Regions from separate parts of the Bacillus altitudinis genome, predicted to be linked through region 3. Evidence: riboswitches for the same ligand, from Rfam matches in the RefSeq annotation. Region 3 holds a riboswitch; each other region holds the start of a gene.
The links. A riboswitch is a leader RNA that binds a small molecule or an ion and turns the genes downstream of it on or off. The one in region 3 is predicted to bind S-adenosylmethionine.
Positions count from the first base shown of each region.

Region 1 (7,658 bases), 830 kb from region 3:
AATCCACCCCCAACTTAAGCTCACAATCAAATATATTGATCAGTAAAGGCTCTTGCCGCCTTAAATACTTCTTCTCGCTCGGGCTCATTAAAAATTTCATGATAAAGCCCTTCCCATTCACGGTATGATTTATTGGTTGATTCAATGCCATTGAACCATTTCATCACTCTTGTTTTATCTACAATCTTGTCATCGCCTGCCTGCATGAGCAGGAGTGGAATCGACCGAAAAACATTCATAGGCTGCATCGCCGCATCGATATTTTTCACCAGTTCTCGATACCAGCGAACCGACACCTTCGTCACATAAAGCGAATCATTCGAATCTGCCTCTATCACATCTTGATTCCGCGTGGCAAGTTCAATCGACAGCCCAGATTCGACTTTAAAAGACGGCGCCAGCACATTTAGCCCTTTTGACGCAAAATCCATCAGCTTCTTCGGTTTAAATTGCAGACCTAAACAAGGTGATGATAAAATAAGGCCATCAATCTTCGTATGGGTATACTGCTTGAACCATTCAATCGAAATCAGTCCCCCCATACTATGTCCAAGTAAAAATGTCGGAAGTCTGAACGACTTCGCATGTTCAATCCATTCATCGACTGTATCAATGTATTCTTGAAAAGAACGAATGTGGCCTCTCGCACGTGTCGATGTCCCTTGCCCAGGCAGGTCACCCATGACGACGTGATAGCCTGCATTTCGCCACATTTCGATCAGCCATTTATATCGGCCATGATATTCACTAGCACCATGTACAATGACAATTGTACCAACCGGTCTTTCAGCATGCCAAGTCCACAAAGTAAACACCTCACAAATGTTGTATTAAGAAAGGAAGTCGAAAAAGTGATTTATCCATATCATCAGTTTACACCTGAGATTCATGAATCGGTCTTTGTTGCAGAAAATGCCACCATTACAGGTGATGTCACAATTGGAGAATATTCAAGCGTTTGGTTCCAAACGGTCATTAGAGGCGATGTAGCTCCTGTGAGAATTGGAAAAAACGTCAACATTCAAGACTTATCCTGTCTGCATCAAAGTCCTGGAAAAACACTTCTGATTGAAGATGGTGCTACCATTGGACACCAAGTCACATTACATAGCTCTATCATTCGAAAAAATGCCCTCATTGGCATGGGATCCATCATTCTCGATGGTGCGGAAATTGGCGAAGGAGCCTTTATTGGTGCAGGTAGCCTTGTCCCGCAAGGAAAAGTCATCCCAAAAGGTTCACTTGCTTTTGGCCGTCCAGCCAAAGTCGTTCGCCAGTTAACAGATGAAGATATCCAAGACATGGATCGTATCCGCAGAGAATATGTAGAAAAAGGACAATACTATCGTTCCCTTTTATCGCGTTAACATCATACATGTATCTTCACTTTATCATGTTTTTTTCAGGATATTAAGCAATAACTGTGTACCGCTTGTTATTTTACCCTTTTCCACCACTTTCTATCATGACAAAAAAGGTTTTCAGCACAAAGCTGAAAACCTTTTTCATTAGCTAAAAATAACTTCTTTCGGCTGGTGATTCAACTGCTCTGGATCAATGCTGCGCTCTACATAGATGCTATGCCAGATCATAAAGATCAGGACAGTCCAAATCTTACGGCTATGATCGGCTTTTCCAGCACAATGATCATTTAATAAATCAAGAACATATGCCTTGTTAATGTATTCATCTGTTTGACTGTTTTTAATGATATCTTTCGCCCAAGCGTTCATCTCATTTTTCAGCCAATGACGAATTGGCACAGGGAAACCTAGTTTTTTACGGTTTAACACATGGTCTGGTACAATGCCTTCTGCTGCTTTACGCAATAAATATTTCGTTGTGCCGTCTTTCGTTTTCAGCTCTTCTGGAATTTTAGAAGCTGCTTCAAATACGACCTTATCAAGGAATGGAACACGAAGCTCAAGAGAATTCGCCATTGTCATCTTATCTGCTTTCAGCAGGATATCCCCGCGCATCCACGTATGAATATCAACATATTGCATTTTGTTAATATCACTGTAGCCTGCACTTTCTTCGAAGTATGTTTTCGTCACGTCACGATACGTGATGTTCGGATCATACTGCTTTAAGAGGTTTTTCTTCACTGGCTCTTCAAAGATTTTTGCATTGCCGATATAACGTTCCTCTAATGGCGTACAGCCGCGAACGATAAAGCTTTTCCCTTTCATTCCTTCTGGCATTAAACGAGCCAGACGAAGAAGAAGCTTTTTCAGCATGGATGGTACAGATTCAAAAGGCTTTAGAGATAGCGGCTCACGATAAATATTATATCCACCGAACAGCTCGTCTGCTCCCTCACCTGAAAGAACAACTGTGACTTGTTTTTTCGCTTCTTTTGCTACGAAATACAATGGAATCGCCGCTGGATCAGCCAAAGGATCATCTAAATGCCAGACGATCTTCGGAAGCTCATTCATATATTCCTCAGGAGAAATCACAGCACTAAAGTTTTGCAATCCCAGCTTATCAGCTGTTTCTTTTGCTACATCCACTTCACTGAATCCATCCTGCTGGAAACCAACAGAGAATGTCTTCAGTTCAGGGTGAAATTCCTTTGCGACCGACACGATGAAAGAAGAATCGATCCCGCCTGATAGGAATGAACCAACAGGCACATCACTTCTCATGTGGACTTTTACAGAATCATAGATAGCATCACGTACTTCTTCTACTAATTTCTGCTCTTGTGTTTGTTCAGGTTTGAATTGAACTTTCCAGTAAGTCTTAAATGCAATGTCTTGGCCTGGACGCAGTGTAAACTGATGACCTGGCTCAACTTTGTGCACTTTTTGATCAAGTGTATTTGGCTCAGGAACGAACTGAAAAGACATGTACTGCTGCAAAGCAGTCTCATCAAATAAAATGTTCTCATTCACAGCCATTAAGCTTTTGCGTTCAGAAGCAAAGTACACTTGGTCATCTATTTGTGTAAAATAGAGAGGTTTAATGCCGAAAGGATCTCTTGCGCCATATAATAACTGCGCTTCTTTATCCCAAATTAAAAAGGCAAACATGCCGCGAAGCTTCGATGCCGCTTCTTCTTTATAGTGGCGATATGTGGCAAGAAGGACTTCCGTATCAGAATCTGTGCTGAACGTATAGCCTTTTTTCACAAGCTCTTCTTTCAGCTCCACATAGTTATAAATTTCTCCGTTGAAAATAATCCAATATTTTTCATCTTCATAAGAAAGCGGCTGCTTTCCGTGTTCAACATCTATAATACTTAAACGTCTAAATCCAAATCCTACATGCTCATCATGAAAGTACCCCTCATCATCCGGACCTCGATGAACGATGAGACGATTCATTTGCTTAATTAACTCTTCCTGCTCAGTAGTTTCGGACAATGGACGGTGATTAAATACACCAACAAACCCACACATATTATTGCCTCCACGTTATGTTATTTCTTAAAAGTAGACCTATAATTAGACAGTATTTTGTCCAATTTTGTTTCACATTTTTACGCTTTTTGTAGAATTTTTTTTAATCAAAAGGAAAACCGCTTAAAATAAGCGGTTTTGTATGTTGTTATTCTCCTAATGCTTCCTTGCGAAGCGTGTCGGCTTTATCCGTTTTTTCCCATGGAAGATCCAAGTCATGACGGCCAAAATGTCCATATGCAGCGGTTTGTTTATAGATCGGACGACGTAAGTCAAGCATTTTAATAATGCCGGCTGGACGAAGATCAAAGTTTGCACGTACCACTTCAATTAATTTCTCTTCAGAGGCTTTTCCTGTTCCAAATGTATCAATTGAAATGGAGACAGGCTGTGCAACACCAATTGCATAAGCAAGCTGTACTTCACATGAATCTGCAAGACCAGCTGCTACGATGTTTTTCGCTACATAGCGAGCCGCATATGCTGCAGAACGGTCAACCTTCGTTGCATCCTTACCAGAGAAAGCACCGCCACCGTGACGAGCATACCCGCCATATGTATCAACGATGATTTTACGTCCAGTTAAACCAGCATCCCCTTGAGGTCCACCGATGACAAAGCGGCCTGTTGGGTTGATGAAGTATTTTGTTTCTTCATCGATCAGTTCACTTGGAACGACAGGGCGGATGACATGCTCTTTTAAGTCGCTTTGAATTTGTTCAAGCGTCACTTCTGGTGCATGCTGTGTAGAAATAACCACCGTATCAATACGAACTGGTTTGTTTTGTTCATCATATTCAACTGTTACTTGAGTTTTTCCGTCTGGACGAAGGTATGCAAGTGTTTCATTCTTGCGTACTTCTGTTAAACGGCGAGATAATTTATGTGCAAGAGAAATCGGCAGTGGCATAAGCTCTTCAGTTTCGTTGTTTGCAAAACCAAACATCAAACCTTGGTCACCTGCACCGATCGCATCAATTTCTTCTTCAGTCATTGTTCCTTCACGTGCTTCAAGCGCTTTGTCTACACCTTGCGCAATATCAGCAGACTGTTCATCAATTGATGTAAGAACCGCACATGTTTCCGCATCAAAACCATATTTCGCACGTGTGTAGCCAATTTCCTTAATCGTGTCACGCACCGTCTTTGGAATGTCGACATAAGTAGACGTTGTAATCTCACCGCTTACTAATACGAGACCGGTTGTTACAGAAGTTTCACAGGCAACACGTGCATTTGGATCTTTCTTTAAAATTTCATCCAAAATGCTGTCTGAAATTTGATCACAGATTTTATCTGGATGTCCTTCGGTCACTGATTCTGAAGTAAATAAACGACGATTTTGACTCATAATGGCTATTTCCTCCTGTACAAGACCACATCATCCCAAGATGAGGCCTCCAATATGATACGGAACTCGTTCCCTCTTATATTTCAACATGTTTATATTAGAGATGTTATTGGCAATTTGTTCATATGATATCCCAAAAATAAAAAAACCATTTCCTTCATTGCGAGGAAAGGGTCTGAGATCGCATGCCTTTCACTCTTATCGCTCAAGGTGTTCTTGTACCTTGCATCAGGTTAGCACCTTGGTTTCTCAGCATGTTCATGCCTTTTTCATAAGAAACCGGTTGCTGGGCTTCATCGGGCCTGTCCCTCCACCAACTCGGGATAAGAGTATCCGTTCAATAAGATATCTTATCTTAAACCCTTGCGTCATGTCAATGGTTCATAGGAATTATCTCCCCTTTTTTTCACCTCATCATTAGCATCACCAAAAAGCATATTTTCATAGCAGAAATGAAAAAACACACACAAAAATGTTTAAATAGTATAGACTATTATTATCAATGTGTTATACTAATCAAAACAAACAAATTCAACGGTAAAGGAAGGGTTTTTTTATGAACTCAGTGGATTTAAAAGAAGATTTGCAGTCATTGCTCTCATTAGAAAATACGCACCAAAATTTATCTGTTCCGAAACTTGTTGAAAAGATTTTGGCACGTAATGAAGGCGTTTTAACTTCAACTGGTGCTGTCCGCGCCACAACTGGTGCCTACACTGGACGTTCGCCTAAAGATAAATTCATCGTAAAAGAAGAAAACTCTGAACATAAAATTGATTGGGGTCAAGTCAATCAGCCGATCTCGAAAGAGGCATTTGATCGTTTATATACAAAGGTTGTGTCATACTTAAAAGAACGTGATGAACTATTTGTCTTTGATGGTTTTGCCGGTGCTGACGAAAAATACCGTATGCCAATTACAGTTGTAAATGAATTCGCTTGGCACAATCTCTTTGCAAAGCAACTATTCATCAGACCTGATGGATCAACACCATCATCAAACGAAAAACCTTTCACCATCTTATCTGCACCTCACTTTAAAGCAGATCCTGAAACAGATGGCACAAACTCTGAAACGTTTATTATCGTTTCTTTTGAAAAACGGACGATTCTGATCGGTGGAACAGAATATGCAGGTGAGATGAAAAAATCCATTTTCTCTGTTATGAACTACCTGCTTCCTGAACAAGATATTTTATCAATGCACTGCTCTGCTAACGTCGGTCAAGAAGGCGATGTTGCTTTATTTTTCGGCCTTTCAGGTACTGGAAAAACGACGCTTTCTGCAAGTGCAAGCCGCAAGCTGATTGGAGACGATGAGCATGGCTGGTCTAACACAGGTGTCTTCAATATTGAAGGCGGATGCTATGCAAAATGCGTGAACTTAAGTGAAGAAAAAGAACCACAAATTTACAAAGCCATCAGCTTCGGATCAGTGCTTGAAAATGTAGTACTTGATGAAGAAACACGTGAAGCAGATTATGATGACACATTCTTTACTGAAAATACACGTGCGGCTTACCCAATCGAAATGATTGATAACATCGTGAAACCAAGTATTGCAGGTCACCCATCTGCCATCGTCTTTTTAACAGCTGATGCATTCGGCGTTTTACCTCCAATCAGCCGTTTAACGAAAGAACAAGCCATGTACCACTTCTTGAGTGGTTACACAAGTAAACTAGCTGGAACTGAGCGTGGCGTGACGTCACCAGAAACAACGTTCTCTACTTGCTTTGGTTCACCATTCTTGCCACTTCCTGCTCATGTCTATGCTGAAATGCTTGGTAAAAAAATCGATGAGCACGGCGCAAAAGTATTCCTTGTGAATACAGGCTGGACTGGCGGCGGCTACGGTACGGGCAAACGAATGAATCTTGCTCATACAAGAGCAATGGTGCAGGCAGCGATCGAAGGCGATCTTGACAACGCTGAAATGATCACTGACGACATCTTCGGATTACACATCCCGCTTCATATTCCAGGAGTGCCAGATGAAGTGCTTCAGCCTGCTAAAACATGGGACGATCAAGAGGCTTACAAAGAAAAAGCACACTTCCTTGCAAATGAATTTAAAAAGAACTTTAAAAAATTCAGCCATGCAGCAAGTGATATTGAAGCAAAAGGCGGACCACTCGTCTAATCAAAAGGAAAAAGCTGAGGGAATGAATCCCTCAGCTTTTTTAGTTCGTTGAATGTAATGACACAAGACGGTACGTCACCTTCGTGACATTGTCTGTGAGCTCCAGCTTTTCAACATGTGCTGTCCCTGTTTTTTCTCCGTCTTTCGTTTTACGCACCTCAAGCGGAATATTTAATGGATAAATGCGGTACCCTTCCTTCATGAGCTCAAACACATTTTCTTCAATTCTTGTCTCTTTTCCTTTTGTGACAATCATTGTATTAAATTCAACAGGCATTCCCATAATGAAAATCCCCCTACTTTCTATATTTCTTTCTACCGTTTATTTTACCACATTTCCGCCTTTTCGGCTGTGCATCCATGTCGTCAGCCGTCTGACAATCTCCCGGTTATGCTGTGGCGGGAAATAATGATGATATCCGTGAAAATACCATGTTTCCACAGACTTGCCATGCTGACGCAGTGCATCTTCTAATAAATACGCATGCTCAATGGATACATTCTCATCCAGCTCCCCATGAATGATTAGGACAGGTGCTTCAATTTGGTGCACATGATTCAAAGGCGTTCTAGCCTCATATGCTTCTGGTACCTTATGCGGAGGACCTCCTATCACACGCTTCATCATTCTTCTCATATCCACACGTTCTTCATAGGTGAGCTTCATATCACTTACGCCTCCCCATGTCACAAAGGAAGCGGCCTCATGCTTCATTTCAACAGCGGTCCATATGCCCATAATTCCGCCGCGGGAAAA
Region 1 is NZ_CP009108.1:3,631,701-3,639,358, forward strand. Features, by position in the region: gene ID12_RS18315 (alpha/beta hydrolase) at 27-806, opposite strand; gene ID12_RS18320 (gamma carbonic anhydrase) at 852-1,367, shown strand; gene asnB (asparagine synthase (glutamine-hydrolyzing)) at 1,509-3,407, opposite strand; gene metK (methionine adenosyltransferase) at 3,556-4,758, opposite strand; SAM riboswitch class I at 4,954-5,088, opposite strand; gene pckA (phosphoenolpyruvate carboxykinase (ATP)) at 5,315-6,901, shown strand; gene ID12_RS18340 (DUF2584 domain-containing protein) at 6,942-7,184, opposite strand; gene ID12_RS18345 (alpha/beta hydrolase family protein) at 7,224-7,658, opposite strand, start outside.
Region 1: linked by a shared signal. The riboswitch ahead of metK (methionine adenosyltransferase) and the one ahead of ID12_RS03990 (5-methyltetrahydropteroyltriglutamate--homocysteine S-methyltransferase) in region 3 are both predicted to bind S-adenosylmethionine.

Region 2 (7,658 bases), 1.2 Mb from region 3:
TCCCTGACACCATCAGTGGCAGCTCAATACCGGTCGCGTGAAAGGCTTCTTGAATGCCTTTAAAACCAGCTTTGACATTCAGCATGTCTTGACTCGTTTCTAAAAGAAGAGCATCACATTTCCCATCAATCAGGGCGCGGGCTTGTTCTTCATAATTTGCAACGAGCTCTTCAAACGTTGTGCCGCCTGTCACGGATAATGTTTTTGTAGTGGGCCCCATTGCGCCTACTACAAAGCGGGGCCAGTCTGGCGTCGACAAACGGTCTGCTTCACGCTTTGCCAGCTGAGCTGCTTTTACGTTCAATTCATAGGCGAGATGGCCAAGTCCATATTCATCGAGAACGAGCTTCGTCGCACCGAATGTATTTGTTTCAATGAGGTCAGCACTTGCCTCTAGGTATTGCCGGTGAATCGTGGAGATAATGTGAGGGGCTGTGACGTTTAAATATTCGTTACAGCCCTCATACTCTTCTCCGCCGAAATCCTCTGCTGTGAGATCGGCGTTTTGAATCATTGTGCCCATTGCACCGTCAAGGACGAGGATGCGTTTTTTGAGCTGTTCAGTGATAGTTGGCATGGATGTTTGGCTCCTTTTCTTTCTGATGGATGTAAGTTGTCAGTTCTGCTGTTAAATCTGATCGAAGGAAAGGGGTAATTAAATAGATACCATTAAACAATTCGCAAGCTGTATCTAATAAAGAGCGGGCAATCGCTAACCCTTCTGTCCGCTGCTTTTCTTTATTTTCGCCTGCCTTGGCCATAATCTCACGAATCGAGTCAGACAATTTAATGCCGGGAATTTCATGATGAATAAACTCTGCGTTTCGGCTGCTTGTTAGCGGCATAATACCGATGTAAATCGGTTTATCTAAATGTCGGCTTTCTTCATGAATCTTCACAAGCTGTTCCTCAGAGTATACAGGTTGTGAAATAAAATAATCGGCACCGTATTCGATTTTCTTCTCGAGGCGTTTGACCGCTTTATCAATATGACGGACATTTGGATTAAACGCACCAGCCACAGAAAAATTAGTCTTTTTCCCGAGCGGCTTCCCGGAGAAAGATAGTCCCTCGTTAAATTGTTTGATCAGACGGATCAAATCAAAGGAGGTTAAATCATACACAGATGTCGCACCTGGGAAGTCTCCAATTTTAGACGGATCGCCTGTGATGGCTAAAATATCGGTTAGTCCAAGCGTGTCTAGCCCCATTAAATGAGATTGGAGTCCAATCAAATTGCGATCACGACATGTGATATGGACAAGTGAACGCATATCAAGCTGCTGTTTTAATAAAGCGCCGCATGCCACATTGCTAATACGCGGGGTAGCTAGAGAGTTATCGGCCAGTGTGAGGGCATCAATGCCTGCACTTTTTAATTCGTTCGCTGCGACGAGGAATTTTTCAAAGTTCAGCTTCTTCGGCGGGTCCAGCTCGACGATAATCGAACGTTTTTTCACAGCCAGCTCGTCAAGACCTGGTTCTGTCCGTTGATCTTGGATGGAAATGATTTCTTCTTTTAATACTTTCACTTCTTTTTCGGTGATAGGTGCTAAATCTTTGACCGCCTCAGCCATGGCGCTTATATGCTGAGGGGTTGTTCCGCAGCAGCCTCCAATGATTCGTGCGCCCTGATTTCTAAACTCAAGTGCACTTTTTCGGAAATAATCATTATCTGTATCATAGACGAGTCTGCCTTCTTCAAGGGAGGGGAGACTGCTGTTTGGATAGACAGATAAATGCGAATTTTGCAAAAGTGGAACGCCTTCAAGTGCCTGAATCATATGATAAGGGCCTAATCGGCAGTTAATGCCGACGACATCAGCGCCAAGTGAGGATAATTCAGATAAGCCGTCTTTTAGCGGTGTACCGTCCTGCAATACACCTTGCTCATGCATGGAGACGTTCATGACAATCGGAAGCGCTGTTTCTTTGCGAGCAATCTCAAGAACGGCTTTTGCTTCTTCAATATCGTAATATGTTTCAAGCAGTAACCCATCAGGCTCTTCATTTAAAAGGATATAGAGCTGTTCTCTAAAGCTCCGTTTAATCTCGTCTAAAGAGTAGGCATTTTTGTTAAATGTTCGAATGCCACCGATCGTTCCAAGGACATAAGCTGAGCCAGCGGCTGCTTTGGCAATTTGTACAGCTTTTGTGTTAATGCGTTTTGTTTCTTCTTCTAAACCGTAGCGGGATAGTTTAATATAATTCGCACCGTATGTGTTCGTTTGAATAATGTCCGCTCCAGCTTGCACATATGCCTCGTGCACTCTTTTGACTTCATCTTCTTTTGATAAATTTAATTCTTCAAAGCAACGGTCAATGCCATAAGAGTATAAAAGTGTTCCCATTGCTCCATCAGCAATCAGTACGCGATTTTGTAAGTCTTGTAATAGGCCCATTGGTTTCCTCCTTATTTCTATGTAACAAAAAAAGCCTTCTGATAAGAAGAAGACTTTTTGGCTGTATTGAAATTCTTCTTCTTATCTTCCAAGCAGTTGCTTGCTGGATTTAGCACCTTGGTCATAGAAAATAGATTTCTACTACACCGGTTGCTGAGGCTTCACAGGGCCAGTCCCTCTGCCTCTCTTGATAAGAAAGCGATATGAACATGTCAATGAATTGAACTTCCATCAACTGTATCGAAAAAATCGGAAATAATCAATGGAAAATTTGAAATTTATCGAAAATTTATAAATTGGACGTCAATCGGTAAATCTGCCTTGCGCATAAGCGCAATCACTTCTTGTAAATCATCTTTATTTTTTCCTGTCACACGCACTTGGTCATCTTGAAATTGCGACTTTACTTTTATACCAGATTGTTTGATCAAGGCATTGATCTTTTTGGCATTGTCCTTATCAATCCCGCTAATCAGCTTTGCACGCTGGCGAACGGTTCCACCTAGGGCATGTTCTGTTTTTCCGTAGTCAATGTTTTTAGTCGGTACGTTTCGTTTAATCAGTTTTGTCACAAGGACATCCTTTAGCTGCTCCAGCTTGAAGTCATCATCAGAAATGAGAACGAGTTCTTCTTTTTCTAGTGAAATATCACTTTTACTTCCTTTAAAATCATAACGGTTTTTAATTTCTTTCAGTGCTGCTTGAATGGCGTTTTGCACCTCTGGCAGCTCCACCTTCGATACAATATCAAATGAACTTTCTTTTGCCATCACATATGACCTCCAACTATAGATATTGCGTCTATTTTATCATGCCCATAGGGGAAGAAGAAACTTTATCGAAGAGAGTTCAGATGTATGCGGTATAATTCAAGTACAGTTTGTCCACTTTAGCTAACAGAACTAGAGATGTTCATGATGACAGAAGTATAGTAGAATAAAGTGAATCAAAAGATGAACGAACGCTCTTTTAAGGGCAGATAGGAAGGAAGAGAACATGAGACCAGGTGAGCAACTGACCTTGCAAATAGATAACGAGATGGAATACGGCTACTTTTTAACAGATGGCGAAGATTCTGTTCTCCTACATCGCAGTGAGATGACAGAGGATATTGGAGATCGTGATGAAGTAGAGGTCTACTTATATGTAGATCATGAGGAAAGACTGGCAGCGACGATGAAAATTCCTAAAATCAATGCACATACATACGACTGGGTAGAAGTCGTAGACGTTGTAGAAGATATGGGTGCTTTTGTCGATATAGGTTTGTCAAAGGATGCACTTGTTGCAACTGAACACCTCCCGCCTTTTGAGGAAGCGTGGCCGAAAAAAGGCGACAAACTATACTGTATGCTCAAAGTGACAAGTTACGGGAGAATGTTCGCAAAACCAGCCACTGAAGATGTGATCAGTGAATTGTTTACTGAGGCGCCAGAAACGTTAATGAACAAAGAAATCACGGGGACAATCTATCGCTTAATTGCGACAGGTTCTTTTATGCTGACAGATACAGGCGTGCGTGGATTTATCCACCGCACGGAACGAAAGGAAGAGCCTAGATTGGGATCGACCGTGACAGGACGCGTCATTGCAGTGAAAGAGGACGGAACTGTAAACGTTTCTCTGCTTCCGAGAAAGCAGGATGCATTATCTGTCGATGCAGAAGAAATCTTAACTTACATGAGAACGAGAAACGGTGCAATGCCTTTCGGCGATAAAAGCGATCCAGAAGATATCCGGGAAAGATTTCAAATGAGCAAAGCAGCCTTCAAACGAGCATTAGGTCATCTGATGAAAAATGATCTTGTTTACCAAAAAGAAGGATGGACATACGAGAAAAAGTGAGCATTTGCTCACTTTTTTTATTTTTGTCATAAATAATGGTTTTTTTCAGTGAAAAAAGTCATGAAAAAAGCTGAAAATCCTTCACTTTATCATTGAAACAATGACTCTCAAATCCGATAAATAAGGGGTAAGGATGATAAAAGGAGTGTGTTTTTGGATGAAAGTGAAGATTTCATTACTTCTGATGGCAGCTATGATCATGGTACTCGCCTCATGCAGCAATCAGCAGGGGGGACCACCGGTATCAAATACGAAGCATATTGGTGTCATGCTGACGGATGATGGTCTTGGTGATCAATCATTTAACGATTCATCATTTAAAGGATTAGAAAAAGCACGTGATGAGCTTGGCATTGAATTCGATTATAGAGAAATTGCAGAAACCGATACATATGAAAAAGGGCTGACCGAGCTTGTGAAAGATGGAAATGACCTGATCATCGGTGTAGGTTTCAGTATGCAAGAAGACTTAGAAAAGGTAGCGAAAAAATATCCGAAAAAGCAATTTTTACTCATTGATGCTGTGTCTGAACTGAAAAATGTCACATCAGTGACTTTTAAAGAAGAGCAGGGCAGCTATTTAGCGGGAGCACTTGCTGCCATGACAACAAAAAGCGATGTCATTGGTTTTGTGGGCGGAGTCGATGCAGAGGTGATCCATCGATTTGAACAAGGCTATCAAAAAGGCGCAAAATCAGTGAATCCGAAAATTAAGGTCGTATCCACGTATGCTGGCACATTTAGTGATGCAGGTAAAGGCAGTAACATAGCGAAAGACATGATCAAAAAGAAAGCAGATGTTTTATATGCCGCAGCCGGTTATACGGGTGTTGGTGTATTAAAAGAAGCGCAAGCGCAAGGCAAATATGCAATCGGCGTGGACAGCGATCAGTATTATACAGCTGAAAAAGCCGTTATTTCGTCTATGGTCAAAAAAGTAGATGAAGTCGTCTATCAATTCAGCGAACAGCTCGTCAAAAGCAGCAAAATCAAAAGTGGACATATCGTTTATGACTTAAGTAATGACGGAATCGATATGGCAAGAATCCGGGTGCTCAAAGATGCTGAGAAATTGACCAAAAAATTAAATGGACTGAAGCAAACACTTCTGAAAGAAGAGGGGGCAGCATCATGAGCTTACGCATCAAAATTTTGCTCAACTCACTCATTTCACTTCTTTTAGCGGTTGGCGTAATTGCCTTTATTATTGTGAGCATGACAAAGATTCAGTCATCAAGCGAAACAGAAGTTCAAACCTTACTGAACGTACAAAAAACGAAGGCCAGCTTTGAAAGTGTCGAACAAGCCATGACCAATTATTCCATGACCCTTTCAGATGAACAGCTAGAGGTCGTTCAAACCGATATATCAACAGCGAAAAAAAAGCTGCAAACGTTAAACAAAAACGCAGGAAATATGAACAAAGAAGCCCTAACACGGTTAAATTCAAAGTTTGACACATGGACGCAAGAAGCAAACAATGCCATTGGTGAAAAAAATGCCTCTGATGCCAGACGAGTGGCTGCCAGAATTGACGGTGTTTTAAACGACGTGCATACGATGAATAAAAGAGCACAAGAAGCGTATGAATACCATTTAGAGGAGGCGGCAGACAATGTGCAAAGGATCATCACAAGCGCATCTGTCGCAGCCCTCACATTGATTGTCATCGCCGTCTTTTTAAATATTGGTTTAACGAGATCCATTGTGACACCAATCAAATCCCTTTCTTACCGGGCAAAACAGATTGCCGAAGGAAACCTCGCTGTGGAGCGGATGGACATCAAGCGGAAAGATGAAATCGGTGGCTTAAATGAGTCGTTCAATCAAATGACGGATCAGCTGATTAGCTTGATTCAAGAAATCAGCCATGTATCAAGCCAAGTAGAATCATTCTCGGTTCAGTTAGATGATGAAAACAAAAAGCTTATGGAATCGGCCAATCAAGTGTCTGTATCGACAGACGAAATGGCGAATGGTTCACAAGCGATTTCAGAAGACCTTCAGCATGGCGTTAGTTTGATTGAAAAAATGGATTCACATGGCCGTAAGAATTCCGAAAGATCACATACAGTCATCCGTAGTACAGAGGATGCCATTGAAGCGGTGGAAAGCGGAAAGCACACGTTAACAGAAACAAAAGCAGCCATTGAAAAAAATACACGTGCGACGAGACAAATTGAAGAGTCTGCAGGAGAATTCACTCAGTACGCAAGCGGAATCTCCGCAATGGCCAAAACGGTTTCTGATATTGCGGACCAGACAAACCTCCTCTCGCTCAATGCGGCGATTGAAGCGGCAAGAGCAGGAGAAGCTGGCAAAGGGTTTGCCGTCGTAGCGGACGAAATTCGTAAGCTGGCAGATGAATCGTCTCGTGCAACAAGACAAATTTTTGACATGGTGAGTCATATTGAAAAAGGCATTCAATCCATTAGCCAAACTGTACAAGAAGGGGTCAAGCTATCACTTCAGCAGCAAGATGCAATGGACAAAACCTCACACTCCTTTGAAGATATAGAAACAAAAGCACAACATATTAAGCAAGAAATGGCGGTCTTAAATGACCAAATTATTCAATCAACAGAGCTTGGCGGACAAGTGCTGCACTCGATTGAAAATATTAGTGCCGTTGTAGAAGAAACGGCAGCGGGCAGCGAAGAAATTTCTGCCTCGGCAAACGAACAACTGCAATCTTTCCATCAAATGAACAAACAAGTAGAAGAACTGATGAGTATGACGGCAAGGTTAAACGAAACCGTTCACCGATTTAAGCTATCATAAGAAAAGCACCCTTCCCGTGATGATTCAGGGAAGGGTGCTTTTTATGATGGGCTGCCTGTAAAGAAAATGGCAAGTGTGCTAGGGCCTGAGTGGGACCCGACAGCTGCGCCGATGACCTGGATGTCGATTTCTTTTGGATGAAATTCGGCTTCGATTAATTGTCTCATTTCTTCTGCAAGTGCAGGGTCATCTCCATGACTAATGCCAACAGTTTGGCTGGACCAGTCAGATCCGCGTTCTTTCATCAGCTCGATTATGCGTTTCAATAATTTTTTACGGCCACGAATTTTTTCAAGGGGTATCAGTTTTCCATCCTCAACGTGTAAAATGGGTTTAATACTTAACAATCCGCCAACAAATGCGGACGCTTTACTGATTCTTCCGCCTCTTGCTAAATACGATAAATCGTCTACAGTAAAAATATGTTGTAAAGATTCACAAAAATGCTTTACAGACGTTTCAATTTCTTGTATTGTATTTCCGTCAATGGCAAGTGATTGAGCGTGTTTGACAGCTAGTCCATAACCAAGTGAAGCACATTTAGAATCAATGATTCGTAAATCGAAATCAGGGTATTCTTCCTTCACTTCGTTTGCCATCATCACAGCGGTTTGGTATGTACCTGAAAGC
Region 2 is NZ_CP009108.1:2,028,653-2,036,310, forward strand. Features, by position in the region: gene metH (methionine synthase) at 1-577, opposite strand, end outside; gene ID12_RS10165 (bifunctional homocysteine S-methyltransferase/methylenetetrahydrofolate reductase) at 561-2,402, opposite strand; SAM riboswitch class I at 2,481-2,599, opposite strand; gene ID12_RS10170 (YajQ family cyclic di-GMP-binding protein) at 2,681-3,172, opposite strand; gene ID12_RS10175 (CvfB family protein) at 3,399-4,247, shown strand; gene ID12_RS10180 (BMP family lipoprotein) at 4,405-5,382, shown strand; gene ID12_RS10185 (methyl-accepting chemotaxis protein) at 5,379-7,028, shown strand; gene ID12_RS10190 (DegV family protein) at 7,070-7,658, opposite strand, start outside.
Region 2: linked by a shared signal. The riboswitch ahead of ID12_RS10165 (bifunctional homocysteine S-methyltransferase/methylenetetrahydrofolate reductase) and the one ahead of ID12_RS03990 (5-methyltetrahydropteroyltriglutamate--homocysteine S-methyltransferase) in region 3 are both predicted to bind S-adenosylmethionine.

Region 3 (7,658 bases):
CTATTAAAAGCCGGTCATACTGTGACTGTTTTCGATATTCATACAGAAGCTGTTCTAGCATTAAAAGAAGTGGGCGCAAATGCCGCTGCATCAGCTGCTGAGGCAGCATCTGAAAGCGATATCATCATCACGATGCTTCCAAAAGGTGAGCATGTAGAAGCAGTCGTAGCAGGTGAACAAGGCATATTGGCTACAGCAAAACCTGGCACGATCATTATAGATATGAGCTCTATTTCACCTGTTACTTCTAGAGCATTAGCGGCACTGGCAAAACAGCATCAGGTCGAATTTATCGATGCTCCTGTCAGTGGCGGAGAGCCAAAGGCGGTAGACGGGACACTTGCGATTATGGCGGGCGGAGAAAAAGAGATCTTTGAACAAGTAAAGGATGTCCTCTATGCCATGGGCACAGATGTCGTATTAGTTGGTTCAAATGGAAGCGGGACAACCGCAAAGCTTGCGAATCAAATCATCGTCAACTTAAATATCGCTGCCATGTCCGAGGCACTCGTCCTTGCCGCTAAGTCTGGCATTGCGATTGATAAAATGTATGAAGCCATCCGAGGTGGACTGGCAGGAAGTGCTGTACTCGATGCGAAGGTTCCTCTCATTTTAGAACGAAACTTTGAGCCTGGCGGACGTATTGACATCAACTTAAAGGATTTAACCAATGTCATGGAAACTGCCCACGATATCGGCGTTCCTCTCCCGCTTTCTAGTCAGCTGCTGGAAATCTTCCACGCCCTCAAAGCGGACGGAAAGTCTGGACTTGATCACGGCGGAATCGTTCAATATTACGAAAAAATGGCTCATGTTGAAGTGAAGAAAGGATGAGGTTCTATGAAACAAAGCATTGAGTTACTAAATGCCATTCCGAAAGCGGATTCAGACCGCATTCAATCAGCATATGAACAAGCACTAAACCATTTTCACCATAAAGTGATTGTATTAGACGATGACCCAACAGGCATTCAAACCGTACACGGCGTCTCTGTTTTCACCGATTGGTCAGAGAAAAGCATTGAAGCTGGTTTTCTTGAAGACAGCCGTATGTTCTTTATCTTAACCAACTCTCGCAGTATGACAGAGAAAGAAACGGCGGTTCTTCATGAAACGATCTCATCAACGATTGTGAAAACGGCTGAACGGCTTGATCAAGATTTCATCATTGTCAGCCGGGGAGACTCCACCCTGCGTGGACACTTCCCGCTAGAGACTGAAATTCTCAGAACGACCATTGAACAGCAAAGCTCCCGCCAATTTGACGGCGAAATCCTTCTTCCCTTTTTTAAAGAAGGCGGCCGCTTTACGATTGGCAATATTCACTACGTACAGGAAGGTCACGAATTAATTCCTGCTGGTGACACAGAATTTGCATTGGATCGTACATTCGGATTTCAATCTTCTCACCTAGGAGAATGGATCGAAGAGAAATCAAACGGATCGTTCACTAAGGAAAACACTACTTATATTTCTTTAGAAGATATCCGGGCTTTACGTATTGAACAAATCAAGGATCAGCTGATGACCGTGAAGGATTTTCAAAAAGTGGTTGTAAATGCAGTAGACTATGACGATGTCAAAGTCTTTGTCATTGCCCTCATAGATGCCATCAAAGCAGGTCAGCACTTTCTATTTAGAAGTGCGGCAGCTCTCACAAAAGTGCTTGGCGGTGTTGAGGATCAAGCACTATTAACTAGACAAGACTTAATACAGGAAGAAAGCACGCACGGTGGCCTCATCATGGTCGGTTCCCATGTCAAAAAAACAACCGAACAATTGCGAGCGCTACAGCAAAATAAAGACATCGCATTTATTGAATTTGATACACACCTCGTGTTAGAACCTGAAGCATTTCAAGAGGAAATTGACCGCGTGATTCAACAAACTGAACGGCTTTTAACAACCGGGCAATCGGTTGCTGTTTATACAAGGAGAGAACGGCTTGATCTTGGGGATGATCGTCAAGAGGAAGAATTGAAACTGTCTGTTCAGATTAGTGATGCTGTGACAAGCATTGTTCAGCGCCTCTCCATTCGCCCTAAGTACCTCATTGCCAAAGGTGGAATCACCTCTAGCGATATTGGAACAAGAGGACTCAGCGTCAAACGTGCGACCGTCGCAGGTCAAATCAAACCAGGTATTCCCGTTTGGCAAACAGGAGAAGAAAGCAAATTCCCATTTATGTCTTATGTGATTTTCCCGGGAAATGTTGGCTCAAAGGATACGTTAAAAGAAGCAGTAGACATACTTGAAGGATAAAGCAGAGGGGGCGTTCACGCTCCCTTATGCAGCACAAAGGAGGAAAGATCATGTCGTTAGTTTTTATCGGACTTGGCGTTTTGTTATTACTTTTACTCATGGTTGTCTTTAAGTTAAACGCTTTCATTTCGTTGATTATTGTCTCTTTAATCGTTGCCGTTTTAGAAGGCATGTCACCACTTGAAGCGATTGCTTCAGTCGAAAAAGGGCTTGGAAGTACACTCGGCCATCTGGCGTTGGTTCTTGGCTTTGGAGCGATGCTTGGTAAATTGATGGCTGATTCTGGCGGTGCTCAGCGTATTGCCATGACACTCATCGACCGCTTTGGTATCGGGAAAATCCAATGGGCGACGATGCTGACTGGATTTGTTATCGGAATTGCTCTATTTTATGAAACCGGATTCATTATTCTTATTCCATTAGTCTTTACCATTGCTCAAGCCGCAAGACTTCCTGTGTTGTATGTGGGAATGCCGCTCGTCGCTGCACTCATTACAACACATGGCTTCCTCCCTCCTCACCCAGGGCCGACAGCCATTGCCAATGTATTTCAAGCCAACATGGGACAAACCTTATTGGTTGGAATTATTTTAGCCATTCCTGCTGTTTTAGTAGGCGGACTTCTGTTTACGAAACTATTTAAGAAAGACCAACTGCATGCACACATTCCAAAGGACTTGTTTAATCCAAAGGAATTTACAGAAGAGGAAATGCCAAGCTTCGGCATTAGTATTTTCACCGCTATTTTACCTGTATTGCTCATGACATTCAGAGCATGTTTAGAAATTTTCTTCCCGTCCTCCCCGCTGCTACCGGCAGCTGAGTTTTTAGGCGAGCCGGCGATTGCCCTATTAATCTCTGTGCTGCTTGCCATCTACACATTTGGTCTTGGCAGAGGAAAGAGCATGCAGGACGTCATGAAGTCGATTACAGATTCAATTGGCTCCATTGCGATGATTTTATTGATCATTGCAGGCGGCGGCGCCTTTAAACAGGTGCTCATTGACAGCGGTGTTGATCAATACATTGCAGGGATTATGCAAGGAAGCACACTGTCTCCTCTGCTCCTCACTTGGCTGATTGCAGCTGTCCTTCGTGTCTCTTTAGGGTCAGCAACTGTCGCGGGTCTCACAGCAGCTGGCATTTCTGCACCGCTAATTGGTTTGACGGGAGTTAGCCCCGAACTAATGGTGATTGCAACAGGCGCCGGCAGTATAACATTCTCTCATGTGAATGATGCAGGTTTCTGGATTTACAAAGAATACTTTAATTTGTCGATGGCTCAAACTTTTAAAACTTGGACATTGATGGTGACTGTTCTATCACTTGTTGGATTAGCCGGTGTTCTCGTCGCTGATTTGTTTATGTAGGAAAATAAATAGGAAAAACCATTGACTTTTTCTCGAAAAGATTGAATAATTGTGTTTATTAAGAAAATTGAATCAAAGGTAACCTTATTAAGAGTGGTGGAGGGACTGGCCCTGTGAAACCCGGCAACCGCTGTTCCTAGGAACAGAATGGTGCTAATTCCTTAAGCAAGCTGATGCTTGTTTGAAGATAAGGCAGAGATCTCACAGTATATGATGCTCTTCCTTATCCAAGGAAGAGCTTTTTTATTTGATTTATAACCTGAAGAAAGAAGGGATTCAGCATGACACAAGTACAAACCATTGGTAAGAAAACAACAAAGCCGCCATTTCGCGCAGATCAAGTAGGGAGTTTACTTCGTTCTGAACGCATCAAAGAAGCACGTAAGCAAAAGGCAGACGGTACACTGACAGCAGAACAGCTCAGACAAATTGAAAACGAAGAAATCACTCGTATTGTAGAGAAGCAAAAAGAAATTGGATTAGAGGTTGTCACAGATGGAGAATTCAGACGTGCATGGTGGCATTTTGACTTTCTAGAAGGGCTTGATGGGGTCGAAGGATTTGAAGCAGACCAAGGCATTCAATTCCACAATACGACGACAAAAGCGAGAGGCATCAAAGTAACAGGTAAGATTGATTTTACTGATCATCCAATGCTAGAGGATTATCGCTTCCTTCACAGCATCGCGGGTGATCATACGGCTAAAATGACGATTCCAAGTCCGAATATGCTCTTTTTCCGTGGAAAGCTTGAAGAAGGTGTGTACGACAGCTTAGATGATTTTCACCATGACGTGGCACAAGCTTATAAAAAAGCCATCCGTGCTTTTTATGATGCAGGCTGCCGTTACTTACAGCTAGATGATACAGCTTGGGCTGTGTTCTTTTCTGAAAAAGGACATGAACAAATCAAAGCTTTTGGCCGCGAGGAAGATGAACTGCGTGAATCGTTTGCGAAAACAATCAATGAAGCGGTTGCCGATCGACCAGATGATTTAGTGATCACCATGCACATTTGCCGTGGTAACTTTAAATCAACTTGGGCAGCCGAAGGTGGTTATGAGGCAGCGGCAGAAACGATTTTTGCGGGTCTCGATTTGGATGGTCTCTTCTTAGAATTCGACGATGACCGTTCTGGTGGATTTGAACCCCTGCGTTATGTGAAAAATCCAAACCTTCAAATCGTACTAGGTCTTGTCACTTCAAAGTACGGAGAACTTGAACCCGTCGATCAGATCAAAAGACGAATCGAGGAAGCGGCTCAATATGTGGACATCAACCAAATCTGTTTGAGCCCACAATGCGGATTCGCCTCAACAGAGGAAGGCAATTTGTTAACAGAAGAGCAGCAATGGGAAAAGCTGCGTCATGTGATTGAGATTGCGGATCAAGTGTGGAAATAACACATCTAGTTCTAAGCTCTCAAAGCCTAGTTGTTAAAAAAAGAACTGCCAATTAGCAGTTCTTTTTTAGTTACGTAATCTTGATACGATATTTTCTTGTGACAGTTCTTTCTTCATACGTTTTGTGATAATGTATCGCACAAACCATTTATTTAATAGAACCAAGACAAGTAGAAGTCCAACAGCTGTTCCACCAATCCATAGAATGATCTCTCCCGGTAATTGTCCTAGCAGGAAAGCACCCAAGACAGCAATGAATAGTAACGCAACAATATACACTTTTAGGTTCATCTTATCTATACTACGATAGAATTGCTTGATCATATCCTTTGATGACATCCCATTTAAATACAAGGACAACAAATCTCGATTCAAAATACTAATCAGTGTATGCATCTGACCTCGATAAATAAAAGTAATCACCACAAATAAAATGATCTGAAATACGACAAGCAGTAAAAATGACAATTTTGAATTAGCAACTAGTTTCTCTAGCCCTTGCGCTTGATAGTATACAAAAACATCTTCTTCATCAAACATTCGATCAAACTGGTTCACAAATTCATAAATATCCTCGGTTTTATTTAAATTAACAATGAGTGTTCTAACACCATCGTAGTTCTCACCAATCTTAATTTGATTACTTAGCTTTTTATACAGATCAGGTGATAAGTAACTGTAATCTTTTAAGAAATAGTTCCCTTCTCCTTTGTAGTAATCAATATTCGCTTTTAATGGTTCCACTTCACCATCAAAAACTTTTATTTTTTTACCTTTAAATCTTTCTGGAAGCAGGATAGTGTTTTCTTTTAGATCTCCTTCATAACTCACAGTCTCTTTTGTTGTCGGATTGAATGATAAAGCCGACAATATATCCGTTTCTCCATTTGCTTCAATAGATAACGAGACGTCATATTCATAGACAATGTCTTTGACATTCGGCATACGCTTAATTTTATCTGTATCGTACTGATACTCACCAGTTTTCGAATATCCATTAATTAAAACCATTGATAGACGATCATTAGTCAATACGTTTTTATAAATATTATCGGCAGAAATCAAGATAGTAAATATGGAGAAAAAGATTAACATCAGTAAAACAAAATTCAAAACAGCTAATTTTCTCAGGGTCGGTCGATGTTTCTTTTTTAAATACTCAAAGACGAATGTTGTTTTCATATGGATTGGTCCTTTTTATTCAAGTCTTCAAATCGAAGGACGACATCAGCATGTTGCACTACGGTATCAGAATGTGTAACGACTAAAATGGTCCTCGTTTTCTTCAATTCAGATAACATACCAAGCATCATCTGAATATTATCTTTATCAAGGTTATTTGTTGGTTCATCTAATAGAATCAATGAATAATCAAACAGCATGATTTTCAAAAAAGCCGCGCGCTGCCTTTCTCCCCCTGATAAGTTGCTCACTGTGACATCAATTTTCTCGCTCATTTTGAGCTTCGCAGCCTGTTCCACTAATCTTTCATTTGAGATTTCTTGTTCGTTAATTAATGAGATAACGTGTAGATTTTCTCTGACAGTTAAAGACTCAATCAAGTTCAAATCCTGAAAAAAATAGGCGATTTTTTTGCGGTAATTATCAATCTGTTCTTGATTTGTAAAATCAATGGGCTGATTGAACAACGTCATCTTCCCAGTACTCGGTTTTTGAATCAATGCAATAATATTAATAAATGTCGTCTTCCCACTACCACTTTCTCCATGAAGGGCATAAAGGCCAGAGCCTTGAATATGTAAAGACAAATTTTTTAAGATGGTTGCATTCCCATATTGAAAACCAAGGTGGTCGACCTTTAAAATCGACGCATCTTCCTTATTATCTAAGTTCACTTGCCATCTCAATCCCCTCTAAATAAATTAAGTGTGTGATTTCCATAAACACCTAATTCAAAATCGTAACTTCCTTTAAATGTGTAATAACCTAAGCCACATTGAGAAGCTTCTATTTTCCTCCATCAAGATTCTATTAAAAAAGACTCACACAAAACGGAAGATACCACCATTAAACGACTAACTATACATGCTAATTTACCATTATATACACAGTACTTGTTTACAATATCATACATCAATAATGGTTGTTAATAAATATTCTAGTCATTACTTTAAACTATATTAATAACTTTAAACCGTAAAAAACAAAACCACTCATGTAGTTGAGTGGTTTTGTTTTTATATAATTTTTATGCGTCTAAATGCTTTCCATTTGTCGCAATCACTTGTTTATACCAATCAAAGCTTTTCTTTTTCTTTCGATCTAATGTACCGTTGCCTTCATTGTCGCGGTCGACATAAATGAAGCCGTAGCGTTTTTTCATTTCAGCTGTTGATGCACTGACAAGATCAATTGGGCCCCAGCTTGTGTAGCCGATCATATCAACGCCGTCTGCGATCGCTTCTCTTGCCTCAAGCAAATGACTTCTGAGGTAATCAATTCGGTAATCGTCTTGAATGGAGCCGTCTTCTTCTACTTGATCCACAGCACCCAATCCATTTTCTACGATAAACAATGGTTTTTGGTAGCGGTCATATAGTTGGTTTAGTGTTGTACGAAGTCCTTTTGGATCAATTTGCCAGCCCCAATCACTTGCTTCTAG
Region 3 is NZ_CP009108.1:782,217-789,874, forward strand. Features, by position in the region: gene garR (2-hydroxy-3-oxopropionate reductase) at 1-834, shown strand, start outside; gene ID12_RS03980 (four-carbon acid sugar kinase family protein) at 841-2,262, shown strand; gene ID12_RS03985 (gluconate:H+ symporter) at 2,313-3,632, shown strand; SAM riboswitch class I at 3,714-3,826, shown strand; gene ID12_RS03990 (5-methyltetrahydropteroyltriglutamate--homocysteine S-methyltransferase) at 3,914-5,035, shown strand; gene ID12_RS03995 (hypothetical protein) at 5,102-6,046, opposite strand; gene ID12_RS04000 (ATP-binding cassette domain-containing protein) at 6,214-6,891, opposite strand; gene ID12_RS04005 (aryl-phospho-beta-d-glucosidase) at 7,245-7,658, opposite strand, start outside.

Region 4 (7,658 bases), 1.7 Mb from region 3:
CAGGTCTAAAAGGCGTGCTTGAACATGAATTACCTTGGCTTGAGCAGTTCGATACCCCTATTATTGCCAATGTTGCTGGATCACAAGTTGATGATTATGTTGAAGTAGCAAAGCAAATTAGTCAAGCAAGCAATGTTCACGCCCTTGAACTGAATATCTCGTGTCCGAATGTGAAAACAGGCGGAATTGCCTTTGGGACCGATCCAGAAATGGCGGCCACATTGACAAAAGCTGTCAAGGAAGTTTCCTCCGTTCCTGTTTATGTGAAGCTGTCACCTAATGTAGCCAATATCGTTGAGATTGCTAAAGCGATTGAATCGGCTGGAGCGGATGGACTCACCATGATCAATACCTTGATTGGGATGCGTTTAGATTTAAAAACAGGCAAACCCATTCTTGCCAATAAAACAGGCGGATTATCAGGTCCTGCTGTAAAACCTGTTGCCATCCGAATGGTGCATGAGGTCAGTCAGGCCGTTTCTATTCCGATTATTGGGATGGGCGGGGTGCAAAGCGCTGAAGATGTACTTGAATTTTTACTAGCTGGTGCAAGTGCGGTAGCTGTTGGGACAGCCAATTTTGTGAACCCATTTATTTGCCCGGAAATCATTGATGAACTGCCGAATGTGTTAGCGGCTTATGGGTATTCATCTGTAGAGGAATGCATCGGAAGGAGCTGGAAACATGAAGCACTTGCCCATCATCGCGCTTGATTTTCCATCAGGACAGGAGGCGCACGCCTTTTTAGATCGTTTTGAAGGTACTCCATTATTCGTAAAGGTTGGCATGGAGCTGTTTTACCAAGAAGGTCCTGCCATTATTGACGCACTGAAAGAAAAAAATTGCCGTATTTTCCTTGATCTGAAGCTTCATGACATTCCAACAACCGTGCAAAAAGCGATGAACCGGCTTGCTGCACTTGGTGTTGATTTGGTGAATGTGCATGCAGCCGGCGGGAAAAGAATGATGCAGGCGGCCATAGAGGGGCTTGAAAGCGGAACCCCTGCCGGCCAAAATCGCCCAGGCATTATTGCAGTGACCCAGCTGACAAGCACGTCAGAAGATATGATGAAAAAAGAATTACTAATTGACCGCCCATTGCAAGAGGCGGTGCTTCATTATGGACAATTGGCATATGAAAGTGGACTTGATGGTGTGGTGTGCTCTGTTCATGAATCAAAACAGCTTCATGAACAAATCTCTCCTTCCTTTCTCACTGTGACGCCAGGAATTCGCTTACCAAATGATCAAACGGATGACCAAAAGCGTGTGGCGACACCTGCCTTTGCCAAAGAACAGGGTGTTTCACAGATTGTTGTGGGAAGATCGATCACAAAAGCCACAAACCCAGTGGAAGCTTATCAACAAATTTTGAAAGAGTGGGAGTGACTGCCGGATGAAAACGAAAATCGCGAAGCATTTATTACAAATCAAAGCTGTCTCTTTAAAACCAGACGAACCATTTACATGGGCGAGCGGTATCAAATCACCGATTTACTGTGACAATCGCCTCACCTTGTCTTATCCTGAGGTCAGAGGGGACATTGCGGAAGGTTTAAAAGACTTGATTCTCACTCATTTTGAAGGAGCGGAAGTTGTCGCAGGTACAGCTACAGCTGGCATTCCTCATGCGGCATTAGCAGCTGATCGTCTGAACGTACCGATGTGTTATGTAAGAAGTAAACCAAAAGCACACGGAAAAGGAAATCAAATTGAAGGAGCCGTATCACCTGGCCAAAAGGTGGTTGTCGTAGAAGACCTCATCTCAACTGGAGGCAGCGTTCTTGAAGTTGTGGCTGCTCTAGAAGAAGAAGGCTGTGACGTACTCGGAGTTGTTGCGATCTTCACTTATGGACTGCCAAAAGCAACTGCGGCTTTTCAAGAGAAAAACATTCCCTATGTCACGCTGACAGACTATGACACACTGACAGAAGTGGCACTTGAGCTAAAAGCAATCGAGTCTTCTGCTATGAATAAACTAAAACGCTGGAGACAGGATCCTTCGTCTGAATCTTGGATGGAAGAAACGGTCTAAAAAGCTTGTTTTGTTTTAAAAAAAGCTGTGCTGCGCTGCACAGTTTTTTATTTGGTTAAAAATAGTAAAATAGACTCAAATTTAAATAAAAACTAATCCTATCAATAAAGTCGGGTTGACTTTTGTTTGAATTGTGTTAATATTTAATACAAATTAAAACTCTTATCCAGAGAGGTGGAGGGACTGGCCCGATGAAGCCCGGCAACCTGCGATTTGCAAGGTGCTACTTCCTGCAAAATGATTCTATTTTGAAAGATAAGGAAATCGTGAGCTTCCTCATCTTTCTTTCGGACTGAAAGAAAGTTTTTTTATTTTAACGGTGAGGAGGAAGAGGAGATGGAACTGAAACAAAACCAGGATGAGGACTTAGTGAAGCACATGCAAGAGCTGATTGGGGATATGAAATTCGGTTCAATTACGTTGATCGTTCAGGACGGTCAAGTGATTCAAGTGGAAAAAAATGAAAAAATCAGATTAAAGTAGTGCGGAGAATAGCAATAGAAGCAGTACTCCGGAAGGGGAGAAACAATGTTAACTTATGAAAATTGGCAAGAGCCGTCCATTACATTTCAAGAGGACGATTTGTATAAAGGGGCCCTATCTGTGCTGAAATGGGCGTACGGCCACTATGGTGATCAGCTCGTTTATGCATGCAGTTTTGGCATTGAGGGCATTGTCTTGATCGATCTTATTGCGAAAGTAAAAAAAGATGCAAGAATTGTCTTTTTAGATACAGGTCTGCATTTCAAGGAAACATACGACACCATTGATGCAGTTAGGGAAAGATATCCCGGGTTAGACATCGTGCTGAAAACACCTGAGCTGACGGTGGAAGAGCAGAATGAGCAGCATGGTGATAAATTATGGGAAACGAATCCTCAAAGCTGCTGCCATATGAGAAAGGTCATTCCATTGCAAGAGGCACTATCTGGCTATCCGGCATGGCTGTCTGGTTTAAGAAGAGAGCAGTCGCCTAAACGAGCAGGTACGAACTTCTTAAATAAGGATGAAAAATTCCAATCAGTCAAAGTATGTCCGCTCATCCACTGGACGTGGAAGGACATATGGAGATATGCGTCTAGAGAGGATCTTACTTATAATCCGCTGCATGACCAAGGATATCCGAGCATCGGGTGTGCACCGTGTACACAGCCGGCATTTACTGCTGATGATTTGCGTTCTGGAAGATGGTCAGGGACAGCAAAGACTGAGTGCGGATTACATGAGTAAGGGAGCATAATGTATGGAAATCGCCGCAATTTTATTTAGCTTATTCTTTGCTTTAAATATTGGCGCAAGCGGAGCAGCCGCTTCGATGGGCATCGCATATGGTTCAGGTGCGATCAAAAAGCCAATATACGCGCTCAGCGTTTGTGCGGTTGGAATATTAGCAGGTTCAGTGATTGGCGGCGGTGAGGTCGTCAAAACGATCAGCTCCGGGATTATGCCGGAATCTGTCATCACACTTGAAATTGTGTGTATCATCATTGGCTCGGCCGCATTATCACTTTTCATAGCGAATCTCTTGGCCATTCCTTTATCCACAAGTGAGGTCACGGTAGGAGCTGTGGTCGGTGTGGCAGCCGCATATAAAGTGCTGTATGTGAAATCGATCTTAGTCATTGTCTCTTTTTGGGTGATTATTCCGATTGTTGCCTTTGTTTTTACCTTTGCTGTTGTCAAAATCATCAGATTGTTCCCTAAACGGACGTTATCCAAAAAAGGTACATTGATCTTGTCTGTTGTTTTGATTATCAGTGGGTTTTTAGAAGCATTTTCAGCCGGCATGAACAATGTCGCCAATGCGGTCGGCCCGCTTGTCGCGTCAGGTGTTTTAACAGTCGGGCAAGGAACCCTTTACGGCGGAATCTTTGTGGCCATTGGGGCGCTGCTTCTAGGAAGAAGGGTACTAGAAACAAACGGAAAGAAAATTACACGCTATCAAACGGGTGAAGGCATTCTATTATCGAGCACCGGTGCAGGACTTGTCATCGTCAGCTCTATATTCGGACTCCCTGTTCCCCTTACTCAAATTACCTCCTCGTCCATTATTGGGCTAGGTATGGCAAAGGGTGGACCGAACATATTCCATAAACATGTTGTGAAAAAAATGCTGAAGGTATGGGTTGTGTCACCTTTCTTATCACTTAGTCTATCTTATTTGCTAGTAAGCCTTTTCTTAAAAGGAGACTATTACTCTATCTTTATCATGATGAGTGTACTGCTAGCTTCACTAGGTGCACTGAGTCTTATGAAGGCAGTTAAAAATGAGAGCAGCTCGATTCATGAACAGGGCGGCGGGATTTAAATATAAATCCGACTATTAACATCTAATAAATATGAACATTGAGAGGAAGATGAACAAATGAGTTTAACACCACATGGTGGCGTATTAATTAATCGAGTAAATGAAGAATTTGATCTAAGCACAGCTGCGAAAGAAATTGAGCTGGATGCCATCTCTTTTGCAGACCTTGAACTCATCGCAATTGGCGGGTATAGTCCAATTGAAGGGTTTTTAACGAAAGCTGATTATGAAGCAGTTGTCAGCAGTATGCGACTAGCAAGTGGTGTCGTTTGGTCTCTTCCGATTACTTTGCCTGTCACAAAGGAAAAAGCAGCGGAGATCAATCAAGGTGACATTGTTCGTCTATCGTATAATGGAACAGTATACGGGGTCATTGAGGTGGAAGATCAATACACACCTGATAAGGAAAAAGAAGCAGTGAATGTGTATAAAACAGATGACCGCAATCACCCAGGCGTGAAAAAATTATTTGAACGCGGTGATACGTATATTGGTGGTAAAATTACACTGACGAAACGCAGTGAAAAACCTTTCCCGCAATTTACGTATGAGCCAGAAGAAACAAGAAAACATTTTAAAGAAAACGGCTGGAAAACCATTGTCGGTTTCCAAACGAGAAACCCAGTCCATCGTGCGCATGAATACATTCAAAAGACAGCACTGGAAACAGTAGATGGTCTATTTCTAAATCCACTTGTTGGTGAAACAAAATCTGATGATATTCCAGCAGATGTAAGAATGAAAAGCTATCAAGTGTTACTGAACGGTTATTACCCGAAAGACCGCGTCTTTTTAGGTGTTTTTCCTGCTGCCATGCGTTATGCTGGACCAAAGGAAGCGATTTTTCATGCGCTTGTGCGTAAAAATTATGGCTGTACACATTTTATTGTCGGCAGAGATCATGCGGGTGTTGGTGATTATTACGGCACATACGAAGCGCAGGAGCTATTTGAACAATTTACAAGCGAAGAAATTGGAATTACACCATTAAAATTTGAGCACAGCTTTTACTGCAATACATGTGAAGCCATGGCAACACCAAAAACATGCCCACATGATAAAAGCGAACATGTCATTCTTTCAGGTACAAAGGTCAGAACGATGCTGAGAAATGGTGAATTACCACCGAGCACGTTCAGCCGAAAAGAAGTCATTGAAACATTAATCGAAGGATTAAAAACGACGGTATCTTAAAGGAGGATATGACATGAGCAACGAACATATCGTGTGGCATGATTCATCTATTACTAAAAAAGAATATCAACAGAAAAACAACCATACAAGCGGGATCATTTGGCTGACAGGTCTAAGCGGTTCAGGTAAATCGACGATCGCCAACGCAGCGGCTCGAGAGCTCTTTGAACAGGGGTACCAAGTGACAGTCCTTGACGGCGATAACGTACGCCATGGACTCAATAAAGACTTAGGCTTTTCAGATGACGACAGAAAAGAGAACATTCGGCGCATCGGTGAAGTGGCGAAATTATTTGTTGAGCAAGGAACGATTGTCATTACTGCTTTTATTTCACCATTTCAAGAAGACCGCCAAATCGTAAGACAGTTAGTCGAAGACGGAGAATTTCACGAAGTGTTTGTGAAATGTGATCTGAACGTGTGTGAAGAGCGTGATCCAAAGGGATTATATAAAAAAGCAAGAAACGGCGAAATTCCATTTTTCACGGGAATCGATTCACCATACGAAGAGCCAGCTGCGCCTGAGCTTGTTCTAGATACAGGTGAATTATCACGCGAGGAGTCAAAACAGCGGCTTGTTGAATATGTAAAAGGTAAAACGAAATAATCGCCTGATGGCAGGGGGAGAAAGCAAGATGGGGAAAGTATACATTGTTGGTGCCGGACCGGGTGATCCAGACTTAATTACGCTAAAGGCCCATAAGGCAATACAGCAGGCAGATGTCATTTTATATGATCGTCTTGTCAATCAAGAGATTCTTGCCCATGCCAAACCGGAGGCGGAGTTGATCTATTGCGGCAAACTGCCGAATCATCATACGATGAGACAGGAAGCGATTAATGAAGCGCTTGTTGCTTATGCGAAGGAAGGGAACATAGTCGTTCGTCTAAAAGGCGGTGATCCCTTTGTATTTGGCCGCGGCGGTGAAGAAATCGAATGCTTAGCTGAGCACGGTATTCCGTATGAAGTTGTCCCAGGGATTACTTCTGGCATTGCAGCCGCTGCTTATGCAGGCATTCCAGTCACGCACCGAGAATTCAGCTCAAATGTTGCGTTTGTAACAGGGCATTATCAAAAGGATGAACATTTTGAAGAAAAGTGGGAAGCGCTGGCGACGGGGATTGATACCCTTGTCATTTACATGGGCGTCAAAAACGTGGAAAGAGTCCAGCGGCTGCTTTTGAAAAATGGGCGGAATCCTGAAACCCCAGCTGCGTTTATTCACTGGGGAACGACCACAAGGCAAAACACGACTTGCTGCACGGTGGCGACACTATCTGAAACGGTTGAAAAAGAAGGGATCGAGCATCCGAGTTTAATCGTAGTAGGAGATGTCGTTCACTTTCATCAAAAGTTGAACTGGTTTGAACCAGCACTGATTGAGAAATGAAAACAAAGATGAAAAGACACGTGTGGACATCGTGTCTTTTCGTCTGAATAAAACTAAGGTCGCAAGGAGGAGTCAAATGAAACAAGCTGTCCTTTATGTTGGGCATGGAAGCAGGGTAAAAGAAGCACAGGATAAAGCCATTTCTTTTATGAAAAGCTGTATGCCGTTAGTGGAAGCAGATATCCAAGAAATTTGTTTTTTAGAGTTGACGGACCCTTCAATCGAAGAAGGGTTTGAGACTTGTGTACAAAAAGGAGCAACCCACATTGCGATCGTCCCGCTCCTCCTTTTAACTGCCATGCATGCCAAATCAGATATTCCAGATGAGATTGTGAAAGTACAAAAACGTTTCCCACAAGTGAAGGTGACATATGGAAGACCTATAGGCGTGAACCAAGAAGTCACGAAAGCGGTTATCGCAAGGATTGAAGAAGCTGGATACAAGGGAGAGCGTGCAAAAATTCTCTTAATTGGCCGTGGAAGCTCTGATCCAGATGTAAAGCGGGATGTGTTTGGCATTGCAGATGATGTCCGAAGCATGTTGCCTTGTGCAGAGGTTTTTCCGTGTTTTATTACAGCGTGTGAACCGAATTATCGTGTTGTCTTAGCACAGTTAACAGTAGATGACGATACGCCTGTCTATCTCGTGCCTTATCTTTTATTTACCGGCATTTTAATGAAAGAGATTGAGAGTGAAGCGAATCAGGCGAGAGAGCGGCTGCGAGATGTC
Region 4 is NZ_CP009108.1:2,436,206-2,443,863, forward strand. Features, by position in the region: gene ID12_RS12250 (dihydroorotate dehydrogenase) at 1-713, shown strand, start outside; gene pyrF (orotidine-5'-phosphate decarboxylase) at 685-1,389, shown strand; gene pyrE (orotate phosphoribosyltransferase) at 1,397-2,035, shown strand; SAM riboswitch class I at 2,195-2,297, shown strand; gene ID12_RS18995 (YezD family protein) at 2,372-2,518, shown strand; gene ID12_RS12265 (phosphoadenylyl-sulfate reductase) at 2,564-3,265, shown strand; gene ID12_RS12270 (sulfate permease) at 3,279-4,343, shown strand; gene sat (sulfate adenylyltransferase) at 4,401-5,537, shown strand; gene cysC (adenylyl-sulfate kinase) at 5,551-6,144, shown strand; gene cobA (uroporphyrinogen-III C-methyltransferase) at 6,173-6,928, shown strand; gene ID12_RS12290 (sirohydrochlorin chelatase) at 6,972-7,658, shown strand, end outside.
Region 4: linked by a shared signal. The riboswitch ahead of ID12_RS18995 (YezD family protein) and the one ahead of ID12_RS03990 (5-methyltetrahydropteroyltriglutamate--homocysteine S-methyltransferase) in region 3 are both predicted to bind S-adenosylmethionine.